2 regions of the Iodobacter fluviatilis genome follow, and region 2 is predicted to be linked to the other one. Evidence: riboswitches for the same ligand, from Rfam matches in the RefSeq annotation. Region 2 holds a riboswitch; the other holds the start of a gene.
The links. Region 2 has a riboswitch for thiamine pyrophosphate ahead of thiM (hydroxyethylthiazole kinase). Riboswitches for the same ligand answer to the same signal wherever they lie in the genome.
Positions count from the first base shown of each region.

Region 1: another riboswitch for thiamine pyrophosphate. It lies ahead of thiC (phosphomethylpyrimidine synthase ThiC); the one in region 2 lies ahead of thiM (hydroxyethylthiazole kinase).

Region 1 is NZ_CP025781.1:1,355,511-1,363,807, forward strand. Features, by position in the region: gene C1H71_RS05890 (SLBB domain-containing protein) at 1-1,668, opposite strand, end outside; gene C1H71_RS05895 (rhodanese-like domain-containing protein) at 1,828-2,151, opposite strand; gene C1H71_RS05900 (protein-L-isoaspartate O-methyltransferase family protein) at 2,206-2,859, opposite strand; TPP riboswitch at 3,208-3,309, shown strand; gene thiC (phosphomethylpyrimidine synthase ThiC) at 3,344-5,269, shown strand; gene C1H71_RS05910 (DMT family transporter) at 5,423-5,887, shown strand; gene C1H71_RS05915 (DUF4870 domain-containing protein) at 5,996-6,346, shown strand; gene dnaJ (molecular chaperone DnaJ) at 6,431-7,558, opposite strand; gene C1H71_RS05925 (methyl-accepting chemotaxis protein) at 7,737-8,297, shown strand, end outside.
Region 2 is NZ_CP025781.1:4,131,343-4,139,639, forward strand. Features, by position in the region: gene thiD (bifunctional hydroxymethylpyrimidine kinase/phosphomethylpyrimidine kinase) at 586-1,383, opposite strand; gene thiE (thiamine phosphate synthase) at 1,373-2,014, opposite strand; gene thiM (hydroxyethylthiazole kinase) at 2,011-2,832, opposite strand; TPP riboswitch at 2,862-2,956, opposite strand; gene C1H71_RS18365 (response regulator) at 3,200-4,900, opposite strand; gene C1H71_RS18370 (hybrid sensor histidine kinase/response regulator) at 4,984-6,411, opposite strand; gene C1H71_RS18375 (molybdopterin-dependent oxidoreductase) at 6,421-6,909, opposite strand; gene C1H71_RS18380 (aminotransferase-like domain-containing protein) at 7,198-8,297, opposite strand, start outside.

The DNA.
Region 1 (8,297 bases), 1.7 Mb from region 2:
GATATCGGTCTTAGAAAAAACATGAATCACATCCCCCTTCGCCAGCAGCTTATCCTGTGACGCATCACGTTTTAATACCACCGCCCCCAGATTAAACGGCACCAGTGTTGTTGTGCTATCCAGCTCATTCGTGCGCTCGATCGCAGCGTAATTCCAGTTAATTTCCTGTTGGTTGCCGCGTAAAGCGCCTAAAAGTGTGCGGTCTACTTTACGCTTGGGCAGTGTTTGTTGCTGGTTAAAAGTATTCTGAGGATTCAGCATTTGCATGCTTTGCTGCTGTTTTTGAAGCTCTTGCTGGTCTTCTTCTTCCTGAATATCTTTGCTGCTGGCGGTTTTATCCTGATATTTATTTTCCCAGAAGCGCGGCGCGATCAGCATGTCTTTGCTGGTGATTAAATCGCTCACCTTCATACCCTCAAACCACGGCATACGCACCGACTGCGCCACATTGCCACGCAGAGAAACCATATCGTCAATTTTTTGGCTGAGCGCATAGAGCTGCACCACATCGCCACCGCGCACGACAAAACCAGCAGCTTTAGCTAACTCAACGGATTCTACTTTGCGTGATTTTTGCGCAACCACACGCTCGATCGAGACCTTGCCATCTAGCGCAAAATTACCTGCACCACCGGCCCAAGAGATCAAATCTTGTAGATTCTCGCCTGCCTTCACTTCATAAATGGCCGGTACTTTTACGCTACCGGAAATCGCGGCCTGTCCGCCCACGGGCGGCACATACACCACATCGCCACCTTGCAACATCAAATCGTGGCTCTTATCGCCTTTCAGCAGCAAATCATATAAATCGAACTCATTCACCACTTTGCCAGCGCGCTTCACCTGAATCTTACGTAAAGATCCATTGGCGGATGGCCCGCCCGCAGCAAACAGCGCATTCACCACCGTAGACAGCGATCCAAGGCTATAGCTGCCCGGGTTTTGTGCAAAACCCACCACAAAAACTTGCACACTTTTAAGCTGGCCCATCGTAACGGCCAGATCAAAATTACGATAAACCTTGCCCACTTCGCGGCTTAAATGCTGCTTAAGCGCGCCAAACGGAATGCCAACCACGCTGACATTGCCAACACGCGGAATAAACACCGCGCCAGAGCGATCTACTTTAAGCTGTAAATCAGCATCGAGCTGCCCCCAAAGGCGAACTGAAAAATTATCACCTACACCAATCAAGTAATCTGCTGAAACTGGTGCGGCTTCAAAAGGCGAATAGCTAGCTTGCTGCATCTGAAAGATTTGCTGGCCAAAAATCGGTAGCGGCAGATTGGCACTGCTACAGAGGTATTTCTGGAAATCATTCAACGGCAGCGATGGTGCCTTGTATTTACTATTTTTATCCAAAGTGAACTTGCCGCTCACATCATCACAGCTCACCGGTGCCATTGGCATTTGCGGGGTAAAATTTCTGCTCTGCGGGTTTTGCTGATTTTGCTGCCCCTGCTGATTCTGCTGATTCTGCGGCACACCCTGCTGTGGATAGCCCAAGGTAGCACCTTGGCTTGGCAACGCACTTTGATTCATTAATGCAGACGGATCATCCGGCATTGTTTGGCAATCGCCAGAGCCTGATAAACACGTCGCAGACCACGCAGGACCCGCTAAAAGCAGCGAAAGTGAAATAACAGCGGAGCTTCTGGATAAATTCATGGTTAGTAATGTCTTATGAAAGGCAAGGGGTGCGGACAAACAAGCGGGGAGACTATAACAACTCAACGTACTCTATGGAAGCCATTGAGACTTAAAAACAATTCATATGGCATATATAAATTGCTTTTGCGACTTCATTTTCATTTCAAGTAAACCTTATTAATATCTTGCCATGGTCAAATCCACCTCTTCAGCCCAACGCGCAATCCCTCCATTCAAATTAATGACATTAGCAAAACCTTGGCGTTCCAAAAAAGAAGCAACTTGATAACTACGCATTCCATGATGACAAATCACTACAATCGTCGCTTCATCATCCAGCTCGTTAAAGCGGCTAGGAATAGTATTCATTGAAACTAATTGGCTGCCATCAATATGACAAATCTCATACTCAGTGGCTTCACGCACATCCAATAACAATGGGTTTGGCCGCGAGGTATCGCTTAGCCATTGAGATAACTCAAGCGGGTTAATCTGTTGCATATAAGCCCCTGATATAAATAACGCGGCCAATTAGACCGCACTATTTTCAATTTATTAAAATGCAAATGTTGTTTTTTCTACAGCATTTTTTAAGCGTGGCAAATTGTATTCAAATAATTTATTTTCAGCAAAACTACCCTGATCCACACAGGTAAACAGCGTTGCCGACATAATTGGTAATTCACCCACAACAGCAATCAAACGCCCGCCCACCGCCAGCTGATCTTTTAGGCTAGCAGGAACCTCGGCTAAAGACCCCGTGACAATAATTGCATTAAATGGGCCTTGCTTTTGTGCCGCTGCCAGAGCATCGCCTTGGCTTACAGTGGCATTTTTAATCCCCGCCGCCGCCAAATTGGCGCGGGCGGTTTCTACTAGCGCCGCATCAATTTCTACGCCATACACATGCGCCACTAAGCCCGCTGCCAGCGCCATCAAATAACCCGTGCCTGCGCCCACCACCAACACCTTATCGCTTACTTGCGGATCGATATCTTGCAGCAGCTTGGCTTCCATCTTAGGGGCCAGCATTTGTGCGCCATTTGCCAGCGGCAGCTCGATATCTACAAAGGCCAGCTCTTTTTTGTCGAGCGGCACAAAGTCTTCGCGCTTCACCGCCAATACACGGTTGAGCACCTTTTGATCCAGCACATCCCAAGGGCGAATTTGCTGCTCTACTAATAAATAACGTGCGTTTTCCCAATCCATTTTTATCACCTCAAAGCGAGCTGGGATCAAACCCAGCGTTTGAAAATTTTTGCAATTATCCCACAGACCAAGCCCAGTGTGGTTATAGAGCCTAAGATCACGAGCGGATAAGAACAAAGATAAGTAAATAACAGCGTCATTCCCGCATGCCTTTGGCGGAAATCCAGCGGGATGACTGGATCCCCGATAAAAACGCTCGAGGATGACGACTTCCCCACCCCCCCCACTCCCACTCCCACTCCCACTCACACTCACACTCACACTCCCCACTCCCCACTAACCTTGATACAAATCAGCAGCGCCCTATCTTAAATTTGCTGTTTGCTGGTTTTTTATATACCTTCTCTGCTTTATCGCTAGGGGTTCTGTGCCAGATTTAGGCGCGGATGAGAAATACCCTCTGAACCTGATTCGGTTAATACCGGCGTAGGGAAGCGAGCGGTTGCCCTCATTCCGCTCAACCCGCGCCTTTGTGGAGTAGAGCATGAACGCAAAAGCACAGTTTTTAGCCTCAACCGCCGTCGTCGACGACGCAGCCATCCAGCCACTCCCCAATTCACGCAAAATTTACGTCACCGGCTCACGCAGCGACATCCGTGTGCCTATGCGTGAAATCAGCCAGGCCGACACCCCGCTACAAATGAGTATCAGCGGCGCAACAGAAAAAAACCCACCTATCTTTGTTTATGATTGCTCCGGCCCTTACTCTGATCCAGATACAAAGGTAGACGTGCGCAAAGGGCTTGAAGCCATTCGTAGCACATGGATTAGCGAACGCAATGATACTGAGCGACTTAGCCAGCTCACCAGCGAATATGGCCGCATGCGCGAGGCCGATCCCAAGCTAGATGAATTACGCTTTGAATTAAAACGTCAGCCCCGCGTTGCCAAAGATGGCGCAAACGTCAGCCAAATGCATTACGCCCGTAAAGGCATCATCACGCCAGAAATGGAATACGTGGCGATTCGTGAAAACATGAATCGTGCGGCCTATTTGCAAAGCCTGCGTGACAGCAGCCCAACCGGCGAAAAAATGCTGGCGATGATGAATCGTCAGCATAAGGGGCAAAACTACGGCGCAGTGATGCCGGATGAAATCACCCCAGAATTTGTACGCAGCGAAATCGCCTGTGGCCGCGCCATTATCCCCAATAACATCAACCACCCAGAATCAGAGCCGATGATTATTGGCCGTAATTTCTTGGTCAAGATTAACGGCAATATCGGCAACTCTGCCGTCAGCTCCAGCATTAGTGAAGAAGTAGAAAAAATGACTTGGGGTATTCGCTGGGGTGCAGACACCATTATGGATCTATCCACAGGCAAAAATATCCACGAAACGCGTGAGTGGATTCTACGTAATAGCCCCGTGCCGATCGGCACTGTTCCTATCTACCAAGCGCTCGAAAAAGTAAATGGCAAGGCCGAAGATCTGACTTGGGAAATTTTTAAAGACACGCTGATCGAGCAAGCCGAGCAAGGCGTGGATTATTTCACCATCCACGCGGGTGTCTTACTGCGCTACGTGCCAATGACCGCAGGCCGTATGACTGGCATTGTTAGCCGTGGTGGCTCGATTATGGCGAAATGGTGTTTGGCTCATCATCAAGAAAGCTTTCTTTACACCCATTTTGCAGACATCTGCGAAATCATGAAAAAATACGACGTGGCCTTCAGTTTGGGCGATGGCCTGCGTCCTGGCTCGATTTGGGATGCCAACGATGAAGCGCAGCTAGGCGAGCTAAAAACACTGGGTGAGCTGACGCAAATCGCTTGGCAGCACGATGTACAAGTGATGATCGAAGGCCCTGGCCATGTGCCGATGCAATTGATTAAAGAAAACATGGATTTAGAACTAGATTGGTGCCATGAAGCGCCCTTCTACACCCTAGGGCCGCTGACTACCGATATCGCCCCCGGCTACGATCACATCACCTCCGCCATTGGCGCGGCGCAAATTGGCTGGTACGGCTGCGCCATGCTTTGCTATGTCACGCCGAAAGAGCATTTGGGCCTGCCCAATAAAGATGATGTGAAAGAAGGCATCATTACTTACAAGCTGGCAGCACACGCTGCGGATCTTGCCAAGGGCCACCCCGGCGCGCAGATTCGCGACAACGCGCTATCCAAGGCGCGCTTTGAATTCCGCTGGGAAGACCAGTTTAATCTGGGCCTAGATCCGGATCGCGCACGCGCTTACCACGATGAGACCATGCCAAAAGACAGCGGCAAAGTGGCGCACTTTTGCTCGATGTGCGGCCCGCATTTCTGCTCAATGAAAATCACCCAAGACGTGCGTGAATTTGCAGCCAAGCAAGGGATTGCCGAAGCGGACGCCAATCAGATCGGCATGCAAACCAAATCGATTGAATTTATCAAAAAAGGCGCAGAGGTTTACCACAAGGCTTAATTAAAAGAGCTTAGGGAGTGGGGAGCAGGGGAGTGGGGAGTCGGAAAATCAAACCCGCCACGCCCCTACTCCCCACTATCGACTATCGACTCCCCGCCTCACCCCAAAAAAACATGCTAGTCTCGCCTGCCTTACTCCTTGCCCACAAATCCCATGCAACTCCCTTACTTTCTACTCGCCCTTATCATTGGCCTCATTGTTCCGCTGCAATCGGCCGTCAACAATCAATTAAAAGGCATCATTGGTGGCAGCACGCTGCTGGCGGCGCTTTTGTCTTTTTCTATAGGCACACTCACGTTGGCGCTATGCGCTATTTTAAGCGGGCAAAAGTGGGCAGGATTAAGCCAACTAGGCCAAGTTTCTTGGTGGCAGCTTACCGGAGGCTTAATGGGTGCATTGTTTGTCTTTGGCACCACCTTGCTTGCGCCTCGAATTGGCGTGGCGGCGATGGTTTCCTTAATTGTGGCGGGGCAAATTATCGCCTCCTTACTTTTTGATCGCTTCGGCATTTTAGGCCTGCCTATGCGCGAAATTGGCAGCCTGCGCATCTTAGGTGCAGTGTTTATTGCTGTTGGAGTGCTCTTAGTTAATTTTGGCCCTCTACTCGCAAAACGTTAATCCATCAAAACAAAATAATCTGATAACAACAGTACCGCCTTAGCTTTTAAACCATGTAAACATGGCATAGGCTAGAATGACTTTTCTGCCTCGTGATCGAGATCCAATATGGATGACAATCAATTTCCAGTTACCACACCCGTCAAGTCAGATTCTAATACCATTGCGGCGCTAACTTGGGTAGGGGGAATTTTCTTTGGTTTTATCCCTTCACTCATCGTTTTTTTACTTAAAAAAGACGATCCTTTTGTATTAGAGCATGCAAAAGAGGCGCTTAATTGGTCGATTACGGTGATGATAGGCTATGCCATTAGTGCAGTATTAACCGTTATTTTAGTGGGCTTTTTAGGCATATTTTTACTTGGGCTGGCCAATGTGGTGTTTTGCATTATTGCCGCCATCACGGCCAGTAAAGGCGAAGCCTACCGCCTGCCTTATGTACTTCGCTTAATCAAATAAGCGCTTAAAGCAAAAAGGCCAGTGCATTTTCAAGCGCTGGCCTTTTTATTAAGTGTAAGTGGGTAATCTATCCATTCCACCTAATTATGATGCGAAAAAATCTTTTACTTTATCCATAAACGATTTAGCCCGCGGATTATGCTTATCGGAATCGCCTTGGCTAATTTCTTCAAACTCTTTTAGCAATTCTTTTTGACGCGCAGTTAGTTTAACCGGCGTTTCCAAAATCACATGGCACATTAAATCGCCAGTAATGGCGCTGCGTACGCCCTTGATCCCCTTGCTGCGTAGGCGAAACTGCTGGCCGCTTTGCGTTTCTGCAGGAATAGTAATCCGCGCTTTGCCATCCAGCGTTGGGATTTCAATCTCCCCACCCAAAGCCGCAATGGTAAAGCTGATCGGCATTTCACAATGCAGATCATTGCCATCACGCTGAAACACCGAATGCGCCTTCACATGAATCACCACGTAAAGATCGCCAGATGGCCCACCATTGACGCCCGCTTCGCCTTCGCCACTTAAGCGGATACGATCGCCTTCATCCACGCCCACAGGGATTTTCACTGCCAGTGTTTTGTGCGTGCTAACACGGCCCGTGCCTGAGCAAGGGCGGCATGGATCAGGAATATACTTGCCGCTACCGTGGCACGTTGGGCAAGTCTGCTGCAGGCTAAAAAAGCCTTGAGACACACGCACTTGGCCATGACCACCACAGGTGTGGCAAGTTTTAGCCTGCGTACCTGCCTTCGCCCCACTGCCATGGCAGCTGCCGCATTCTTCATGCGAAGGGATCTTAATCTGGCGCTCTACACCGCGCGCCGCTTCTTCAAGGCTAATTTCTAAGTTGTAACGCAGGTCTGCGCCACGATATACATTAGAGCGCCCACCGCGATTACCGCCGCCTTGGCCAAAAATATCGCCAAAGATATCAGAAAACGCATCTCCAAAGCCTGCTCCACCGCCACCACCGCCCATGCCTGATTGCTGATCAAGACCGGCATGGCCGTACTGATCGTAGGCAGCACGTTTTTGTGCATCGGATAAAACCTCGTAGGCTTCTTTACCCTCTTTAAATTTTTCCTCCGCATCCTTTGCATCAGGATTACGGTCTGGGTGGTACTTCATTGCCAGTTTGCGATACGCTTTTTTAATCTCGTCATCACCCGCATCGCGGTTCACACCTAGCGTGTCGTAAAAATCTTTTTTAGCCATCTTTTTAATCCTGCACAGGAGGCCGCGCCCCACGGAATTCATCAACTGTTTGCACATGGGGGCGAAGCATTCAATCTACAAGCCCCTCACTCTTCTTTCTCAGATTCCCCTTGTATGCGGCCGATTATCTAGCTATGAATAATTCACGCTTCTTACACCTGCATCTTAAAGGTATGTCATGAACATCCTGAATCAATTCTCTATAGGCGGCAGATTGCTTGCTGGCTTCTTATCATGTGCCATCATCACCTTAATTCTAGGCATACTTGGCTATCATAGTGCGGCATCCATGCAAGACCTGACCGAAGATATGCACAATAATCAGCTTGTGCCGATTTTGGATTTAGCCAACGCCAATATGCAGGCCATTTATCATCACCGTGCCGTGTATGCGATTGCACTGGAAACCGATGACAAGAAAATGGCCAAGATTGAAGAAGGCATGAAAGCCAATGAAAGCAAGCTAAAAGAATTGCTAGATAAATACAGAGCTACCTCACTCACCCCACCAGAAGCAGATCTACTCAAAAAAGTAGATCGCCTATGGCTCCCCTATTTAGAAGCAGCCAAACCCGCAATGGCTGCCGGTAAAGCCAATGACTTTAAGCTGGCTGCAGAGCTGATGTCCAACTCGGTAGCGGGCGCATTTCAGCCCTATGACGATATATTAAGCGAACTGGTTGATATGAATAAAAAAATATCCGATCACAACATGGACCTTAGCACGCAAGAGCTGGCC
Region 2 (8,297 bases):
TTCGGAATTGTGCACGGGCTATTCGTCGACAGCCAACCCTACTCATATTGCAAATAACCCAGCGCCATTTGAAAGCTCAAGTCGGCCGCTGCGCCCGCCTATTTAACCACCTCTGACCTCTCCAAACGAACCAAGTTGTAAGCCAATACGCCCCCCAAAAAAACTTCTTGCCACACAGTGGCAGGTGTCCCGCTCATCGTCCAACAAGGACTGCTTTAATGCTCGATTACTGGTTTCAATTCGCTCATCTACCCCAACCAAACGGAAGAAAGTGCGGCACACTGTTTTCACGCACTACATCGTGTTTGCCCAGTTAAAATCAAAACGATTTTGACGGACATTAACAGCCAATTTACGGATCGTTTTACCAGCAAAGAGAAGGTGCCGCGCGGGCAGTATCGCTATAGAAGTACGGATACAAACTCAACCTGAATGATTGACTAAACGTGTTTATGAATGCTCGAAACTGTGCCACGATTTTATCTCATGTGAAGGCATCCATATTTAGCACCTCACCTAACATGTCTACCGCCATTAATTTAGCCACCGCAAATAAAATAGTGAGTTTTCTCGTTACTTCAAATGTCACCACAACGCATGAAAATGCTGTACTGGTCCTATTCCCTGTCCTACTTGTAATTGATCTGCAGCGGCAATCGCAGCCAGTAGGTAGTTTTTTGCGGCTTGCATGGTGCTGGGCCAGTCTGGGTGCTTGGGCCGCAGAGCAGCCAATGCGGCAGATAGAGTGCAGCCGGTGCCGTGGGTGTGCTGGGTCGGGATACGCTGCGCGGCAAAGCGGGTAAATCCTGCAGGGGTGATAAGCCAATCAGGACTCTCATTGCCACCTAAATGCCCCCCTTTCATGAGCACGGCTTGTGCGCCCATTTGCAGCAAGGCGCGGCCTTGGTCTTGCATTTGCTGCTCGGTTTGCGCTTGCGTGCCACCCAGCAGCGCGGCGGCTTCTGGTAAGTTGGGGGTAATTAAGTCGGCTAGCGGCAGCAACTCATCTCGGATCCCTGCTATCGCTTCAGGTAAAAGCAACGGATGGCCGCCTTTGGCGATCATCACGGTATCAAGCACCACGCAGGCAGGGCGATGCTGGCGTAAGCCACGCGCCACTGCAGCGACAATTTCTGCATTGGCCAGCATGCCAATCTTTACGCTATTTACGCGGATATCTGCCAGAACGGCATCGAGCTGCGCCAGCACAAAGTCAGGCGGCACGGCAAGAACGGCGTGCACACCTTGGGTGTTTTGTGCGGTTAGCGCCGTAATCACGCTCATGCCGTAAGCGCCTAGTGCTGAAAAAGTTTTTAAATCGGCTTGAATCCCCGCTCCGCCGCCAGAATCAGAGCCAGCAATTGTCAGTGCATTAACGATCATATGTCGCGCCCTCCCGCCGCAAAGCACGCGCCGCCTGCCGCGGATTAGCTTGGCCACAAATGGCCGAAACCACGGCCACGCCATCGGCACCCGCCGCACGCAAACCGGCTACTTGCCCCAAGCCAATACCGCCAATCGCCACGGCAGGCAGGGTTTTACCCTGCATCAGCTTGGCAAACTCATTTAAGCCAATGACTGGGGACGCGTCTAATTTGGTGCCGGTGGCATACACCGGCCCTACACCGATGTAATCAACTAAGCCCTGCGGCACGGCGTGGATATGCGCGGCATTTGAGGCCGACAAACCCAAAATTTTATTTGGCCCAATTAACTGCCGGGCCATCTCTGGCGCAATATCTTGCTGGCCCACATGCACTCCGGCTGCATCCACCAACAGCGCTACATCGATATGGTCATTAATAATCAAGGGTATATTCAATGGTTCCAGCGCATTCTTAAGCGCTTGAGCCGCCACCACCCACTGACGTTTTTTCCATCTAGGCGCGCGCAGCTGCACGATACTAACCCCGCCCGCCACGGCGGCTAAGGCAGTTGCTACCATGCCCTGTTCGCCACCACATAAATCAGGATCTAACACTAAATAAAGCGACAAATTAAAAGGATGTTTCATTCATCAGCCGCCTTTAACATGGCAGGTTGCATGATATATAACGCGTCTAAAAACGCGGGGAGAAAGGTACCTGGGCCATCACAAGCCGATTCAGCGCGCTCTCCAGCGATCGCCATCACGGCGCAGGCAGCAGCAACCGCAGCAAGCCGGTCTGACGCGCCAGCTACAAAAGCAGCAACAACGGCAGACAAGGCGCAGCCCGTACCTACCACGTAGGTCATCAAAACATGGCCCCAAGGAACCGCCCAAGTGACTTCACCATCGCTTACATAATCCACCTCGCCCGTTACCACCACAATCGCGCCGGTTTGCTGGGCCAGCCGCTTTGCAGCAGCAATGGCAGATGCAGATTGCGCCGTGCTATCTACACCCTTACCGCTAGCGAACTCACCTGCCAAGCACATAATTTCTGAGGCATTGCCCCTAATTGCCGCTGGCTTTTGTTGCATTAAAACGTGCAAAGCATCGGTTCGGTAAGCCAAAACGCCTGCCGCCACAGGGTCTAACACCCAAGGCGTATCTGCTGCATTGGCTGCGACTACCGCAGCTTGCATCACCGCTAGTCGCGCAGGATAAAGCGTGCCGACATTAATCAATAGCGCATCGGCCATCGATGCAAAGTCGGCAACTTCTGCTTCGGCTACGATCATTGCGGGGGATGCACCAAGTGCGAGCAATACATTTGCCGTGATTGATTGCACCACTTCATTGGTCAGGCAGTGCACCAAGGGTGCTGAGGCGCGCAGGCGTTCTAGCTCTTCGCCAACGCGGCGCAAAGGAAATTGGGGAATAAGAGAGATGGTGTGCAAGTCAGACATTTAAGTTCCTTGGCAGGCGCAGGCGGCCCATCAAGAATGGCCGACATCCCTACGCTGGCATTATCCAGATCAGGTCACGGGTATTTCTCAGCCGCATTTACTTACGGCACCCCGAGTCAGACAGTCATTTTGCGCATAAAGCCAATGACAAACAAGCGTAAAAGATCAAACTTGCAACAAAAGTGCCGCACAAAACCTATAGATACTAGGGCCTGTTGACGTTTTATTAGCCCATTTTTGGGGCGGAACGAAAGTTAAAAATCGCTCATGGCACTCGTACCATGCCGCCATTTTCTCCTTGTTCAGCCCCAAAACCGGGCCAAACGCAGCCGTGAATGAAACGTCAACAGACACTAAGTAAATCGGGCTACTTTTTGTCTTGTAATGCCGCCTGATGACTCAGGTGCATTGCCAAATGCGCTTTAACGCGACTTAACACCAAGGGCAGGCATAATGGCTTGGTCATATAGTCTACTGCGCCCAATTCCATGCCTAAGATCTCATCTTCTGCTTCATTACGAGCCGACATAAAGATGATAGGAATATGGCAAAGCGCTGGATTGGCCTTGATTTGCCGGCAGGTTTCATAACCATCCATTTCTGGCATCAAAATATCCAATAAAATTAGCTGGGGCAGCGGTGCATTAGCCAATATTTTTAGCGCCTCTACGCCATTTTGAGCAGTAATTACCTGAAATTCATTTTTTAACATACGATCAATCAACAACAAATTCATGGGCGTATCATCGACCGCCATCACCGTAGAGGCGTTATTCACCTGAAGCTCTACCTCATCACTACTTGGTTTTACCCCATCTAAAGCCACTATTAAATCCACTAGAAAGCTCACTAAAGTCGAAGAAAATGCTTCTAACATAGGCTTACACATTGGATCTGTTGGACGATAGCGGATAACATTTTCTAATTCAGCGGCCAACTCGGCTAATTCTGCTGCACCAATACTGCCCGCTACGGATTTACTGCTATGTAATAAACGCTCGGCGGTGCTGTAGTCTTTCTCCTCTAAAGCGAGGCTCACCTCTGCAACAATGGCGGATTGACCATGAATAAATTTCCTGAGCATTTCCAAATACAAAGACTCTTTTCCTAGCACCCGGCGCAGGCCATTACTTACATCAAGGCCTGCAACATTGAGCAACTCTAATTTGCTTTTTAATATAAAGGGTTTGTTTTCCAGTGCCATAGGCGCATTTATTTTATTTGCATTTTCAGGGCGTGGCTTTATCCAGCGCAATAAAGCCGACCATAAATAATTAGGCTCGATGGGTTTAGAAACATGATCATTCATTCCTGCAGAAAAACAACGCTCTTGATCTATTTTCATCGCATTAGCGGTCATCGCCACAATGGGTAAATTGGCATGTTGCGGGCATAGCCTAATTTGCATCGTGGCCTCTAACCCATCCATAACCGGCATTTGCATATCCATTAAAACCAAGTCGAAACTAGCTTGTTGAATCTTTTGCAATGCTTGTTGGCCGTTTTCGGCCAAATCAACGATAAAGCCCGCGTCTTGCAATAAATCGATTGCAACCTGTTGATTTAAATCGTTGTCTTCTACCAATAAAATACGCGCACCTTGAATGCTAGATAAATCAATTTCTAGCGTATGCGTATTTAATATAGAAAAAGAAACATTATCGTTAGCACCGCCCAAAACCCGCATGGTGGTATCAAATAATTGCGATGCGCTTACTGGCTTAATTAATACATCATCGATCAAATTAATGGGGCTTTCACTGAATACCTCATCCCGCCCATAAGCGGTGACCACCACTAATTGAGGCGGAGCTTGTATAGCTAATGCTTGAATAGCTCTAGCCGTTTCGCCTCCATCCATCTGGGGCATACGCCAATCTAAAAACACCACAGCGAAAGGCAAGCCAGCTGCATCGGCCCGTGCCACCTCGACCACGGCGGCTTGCCCAGAGGTCACCACAGTCGGCCTAAAAGTCATGGTGCGCAATAAAGCCGCCAAAACACGCGCGGCTTCTTCTTGATCATCCACCACCAGCACAGCTTTATCACGTAAATCAATGTTAGGCACTAAGGGGCGGGGCACCAAACCACTTATTTGTAAGCGAGTGGTAAACCAAAACAGGCTGCCTTCGCCCCAAACACTACTTAACCCTACTTCGCCCCCATTAACTGAGCCAGCTGTTTAGAAATCGCCAAACCCAGCCCGCTGCCACCGTATTTACGGGTGGTTGAGGCATCGGCTTGCTGAAATGATTGAAATAAACGCTCAATTTGCTTAGGCTCAATCCCAATTCCTGTATCGCTTACCGCCCAATAAAGCAAAATACTCTCATCATTTTTTTCTACAACTTTGCAATTTAATTTTATATACCCTTCTTGCGTAAACTTAACCGAATTATTCATGTAATTAATCAGAATTTGCTCAATTCTTAATGAATCGCCACACAATGTCCTAGGCACTTCAGGCTCGATATCAAACACCAGCTCTAACCCTTTATTATTAACTTTATCAATTAATAAATTGGCCACATTGTCCAGCACTTGATCCAACTCAAAATCCAGCATTTCAATTTTCAACTTTCCAGACTCTATTTTAGAAAAATCCAGAATATCATTAATGATCCCCAATAAATGCTGCCCTGACTTTTGAATCTTTTCAATATAATCTCGCTGTTTAAATGTTAAATTAGATTTAAGTACCAAATACGACATACCAATCACCGCATTCATTGGCGTACGTATTTCATGGCTCATATTAGCTAAAAACTCTGATTTTAATTGTGAGGCTTGATCAGCATGGTTACGCGCACGCTCTAGCTCTATTTGCTGACTTTGCAATGCATCATTAGCCAAGGCCAATGCCGAAGTTCGCTCCGATACTTTGATTTCTAGCGCTTCTTCATTACGTTTTAATGCATAAACCAATTCAGTCTGGCTTTGCAAAACATCGGCCTGCGCCTTAGCCCGCTGACGGTGCTGGCGTAGCATTGCTAACGCCAATAATAAGGTGAGTAAGCACTGAAAAATAGTAAGTGTACTGGTGAAAATAATTTGTTTTTTTACTTCCGAACCCCGTGCGTCCACTATATTAGCAGAAGCAATGGCCGACTTTAAGCCCAATTCTTGAATTAAATCTTCTAACAATAGAAATTTCTTGAATAACTCAGCAAACTGAGTAGAGGGTACAGCCCGATCTGGATTGGCGCCTAAATAATGATCTGCCTCGATAACAAACTGACTTAGCTCATTGACTGCTTTAGAAAAAATAGGAAATCCACGCATTAACTCTTTTGGCGCACCTGCTTGACAGTTTATTACTCGGCTAACAAATATTTCATAGCGTAATTTTAATTCATCTAGCGGTATTTTATTTTCATCTAACAAATATAATTCAAAGGTTCTTTCAAAGCGCTGATAATCCACATGCAATTGAATCAGGGCCCAAAGCGCATTATCATCGGCCCGCCCTAATGCTGAATTTAAACTTTTAAATTGAATCACTTGCAAAACAGCAACCGCGGCATAGACGGCTATCAAACTACTAATGATGAGCCATAACAACCGCTTGCTGTGATCCATAGCGCCCCCTTATTGCATATGTATTTTTGAGAGCTGCCAAATAGATCGTGTGTAATACAGATCTTTTTTTAGCTCCGCATGCTTATCATAAGGATACACAACAAATAGCGGGCCTTTTTCACGAATAGTCATCGGCTTGTTATTCATTAGCCGCGCTAATAACACGGGATAACGGGTTACATCAGAGTAAGGCATTTCAACGCGATAGTCATTTAAGGCAACTAAGGTGATATCCCCCCCTTTTACACCTGCTGCGGCCAATACATCCTTTAATAGCGGCCCTGTAAACTTAACGGGCTTGTCATACCAAGGCGTTTGCGTAGTAAACGTGGTTTGGGGGAATTTTGTTAGCTGATCCATCGTAAACACGGTAACTTTACCCTGATTGGACGGACTTACACTTCCATATATAGTGAGCACAACAACGCCATTGGGGATCTCTAATGCAAATACTGAGCCACAAAAACAGCAGATAGCAAACCAGAGTGCTCGTTTCATTGTTTAGACTCCAAAGCAAGCTTCAATAACAATACCGTACGTTTACACAGTAGTATTGAATTGCCTTTCTTGCCCCTACAATACACACACCGATCTGCCATTGACCCAATTCACTAGCAGCCTGTCGGACTTAAGCGATCGTAGCGAGGGAAAGACCGGTTTGAGACAGATTTCGCGGGTTTTTGAGGCGAATAGCTGGCTATTTAACGAGAAAATGCGTGAAATATGGCCAAATCCGGCTTTTCCGTAGTAGATCAGTCTTAAGTCCGACAGGCTGCTAGGCTTTACTTAATCTAGCAACTTAGCTAGTAAGCAAACACCCTGCTCAATCTGCGCCATACTGGCGTGACTAAAATTGAGTCTGAGCGTTGCGGATGGCTGGGGCACTGGATCAAAAGCTGCGCCAGGCATAATCGCCAAACCTGCTGCTAAGGCGGTGCGCATCAAGAGCATCGTATCTTGCTGGGCATGGAGTGTTAGCCAAAAAAACAAACCACCAACCGGTTTTTCCCAATGTGCTTTATCAGCCAAATGCCGTTGTAAGCAGGCATGCATAAAATCACGCTTTTGCCGATACAAGGGCAAAATACGGCTGACATGCCGATCTAAACTACCATCGGCCAATACTTGCGCCACAATGGCTTGACTAAGGCGGTTGCTATGCAAATCGGCAGCTTGCTTAAGCCGTGTAAGGGGCAACATAAGCTCAGGATGCATAATGAGATAACCAAGCCGCAACCCTGGTGCCAATGTTTTAGAAAACGACCCTTGATATACCCAAAGCGCTTTATTTAGCTGAGAAACGATAGGCTCAGGTGCTGGGCTATCAAAAGCAAGATCACGGTAAGGATCATCCTCAAACACCAGCATAGAGTGCCGATCAAAAGCCTCTGCCAAAGCCTGACGCCGTTCCTTGGAATAACAACGCCCTGTTGGATTTTGAAATGTAGGCACCAAATAAGCCAAGCGTGCATCACACCCCGCTAGGGCTTCCGGCAAAATGCCTTGCTCATCTTGCTGAGTGCCTACAAATTCGCCACCAAACAAACGGAATACCTGTAGGGCCGCCAGATAGGTGGGGGATTCGGTCAGTATGCGTGTGCCTTCACTCACCATGAGCTTACTAACTAGATCAATCCCCTGCTGCGAACCGTTTACAATCAACACTTGCGCCGCAGTACAGTCAATGCCCATTGCCTTGGCACGCAAAGCCACTTGCTGACGTAGCGCAGGCTCACCTTCGGTTTGCCCGTATTGCCAAATATCATCTGGCAACTGACTTAAGACATTTTGATCTGCTTTAAATAGAGCCTCACTCGCAGGCAAGCCCCCTGCAAAAGAAATAATACCGGGCAGCGAGGCTGCAGCTAAAATATCCCTCACCAGTG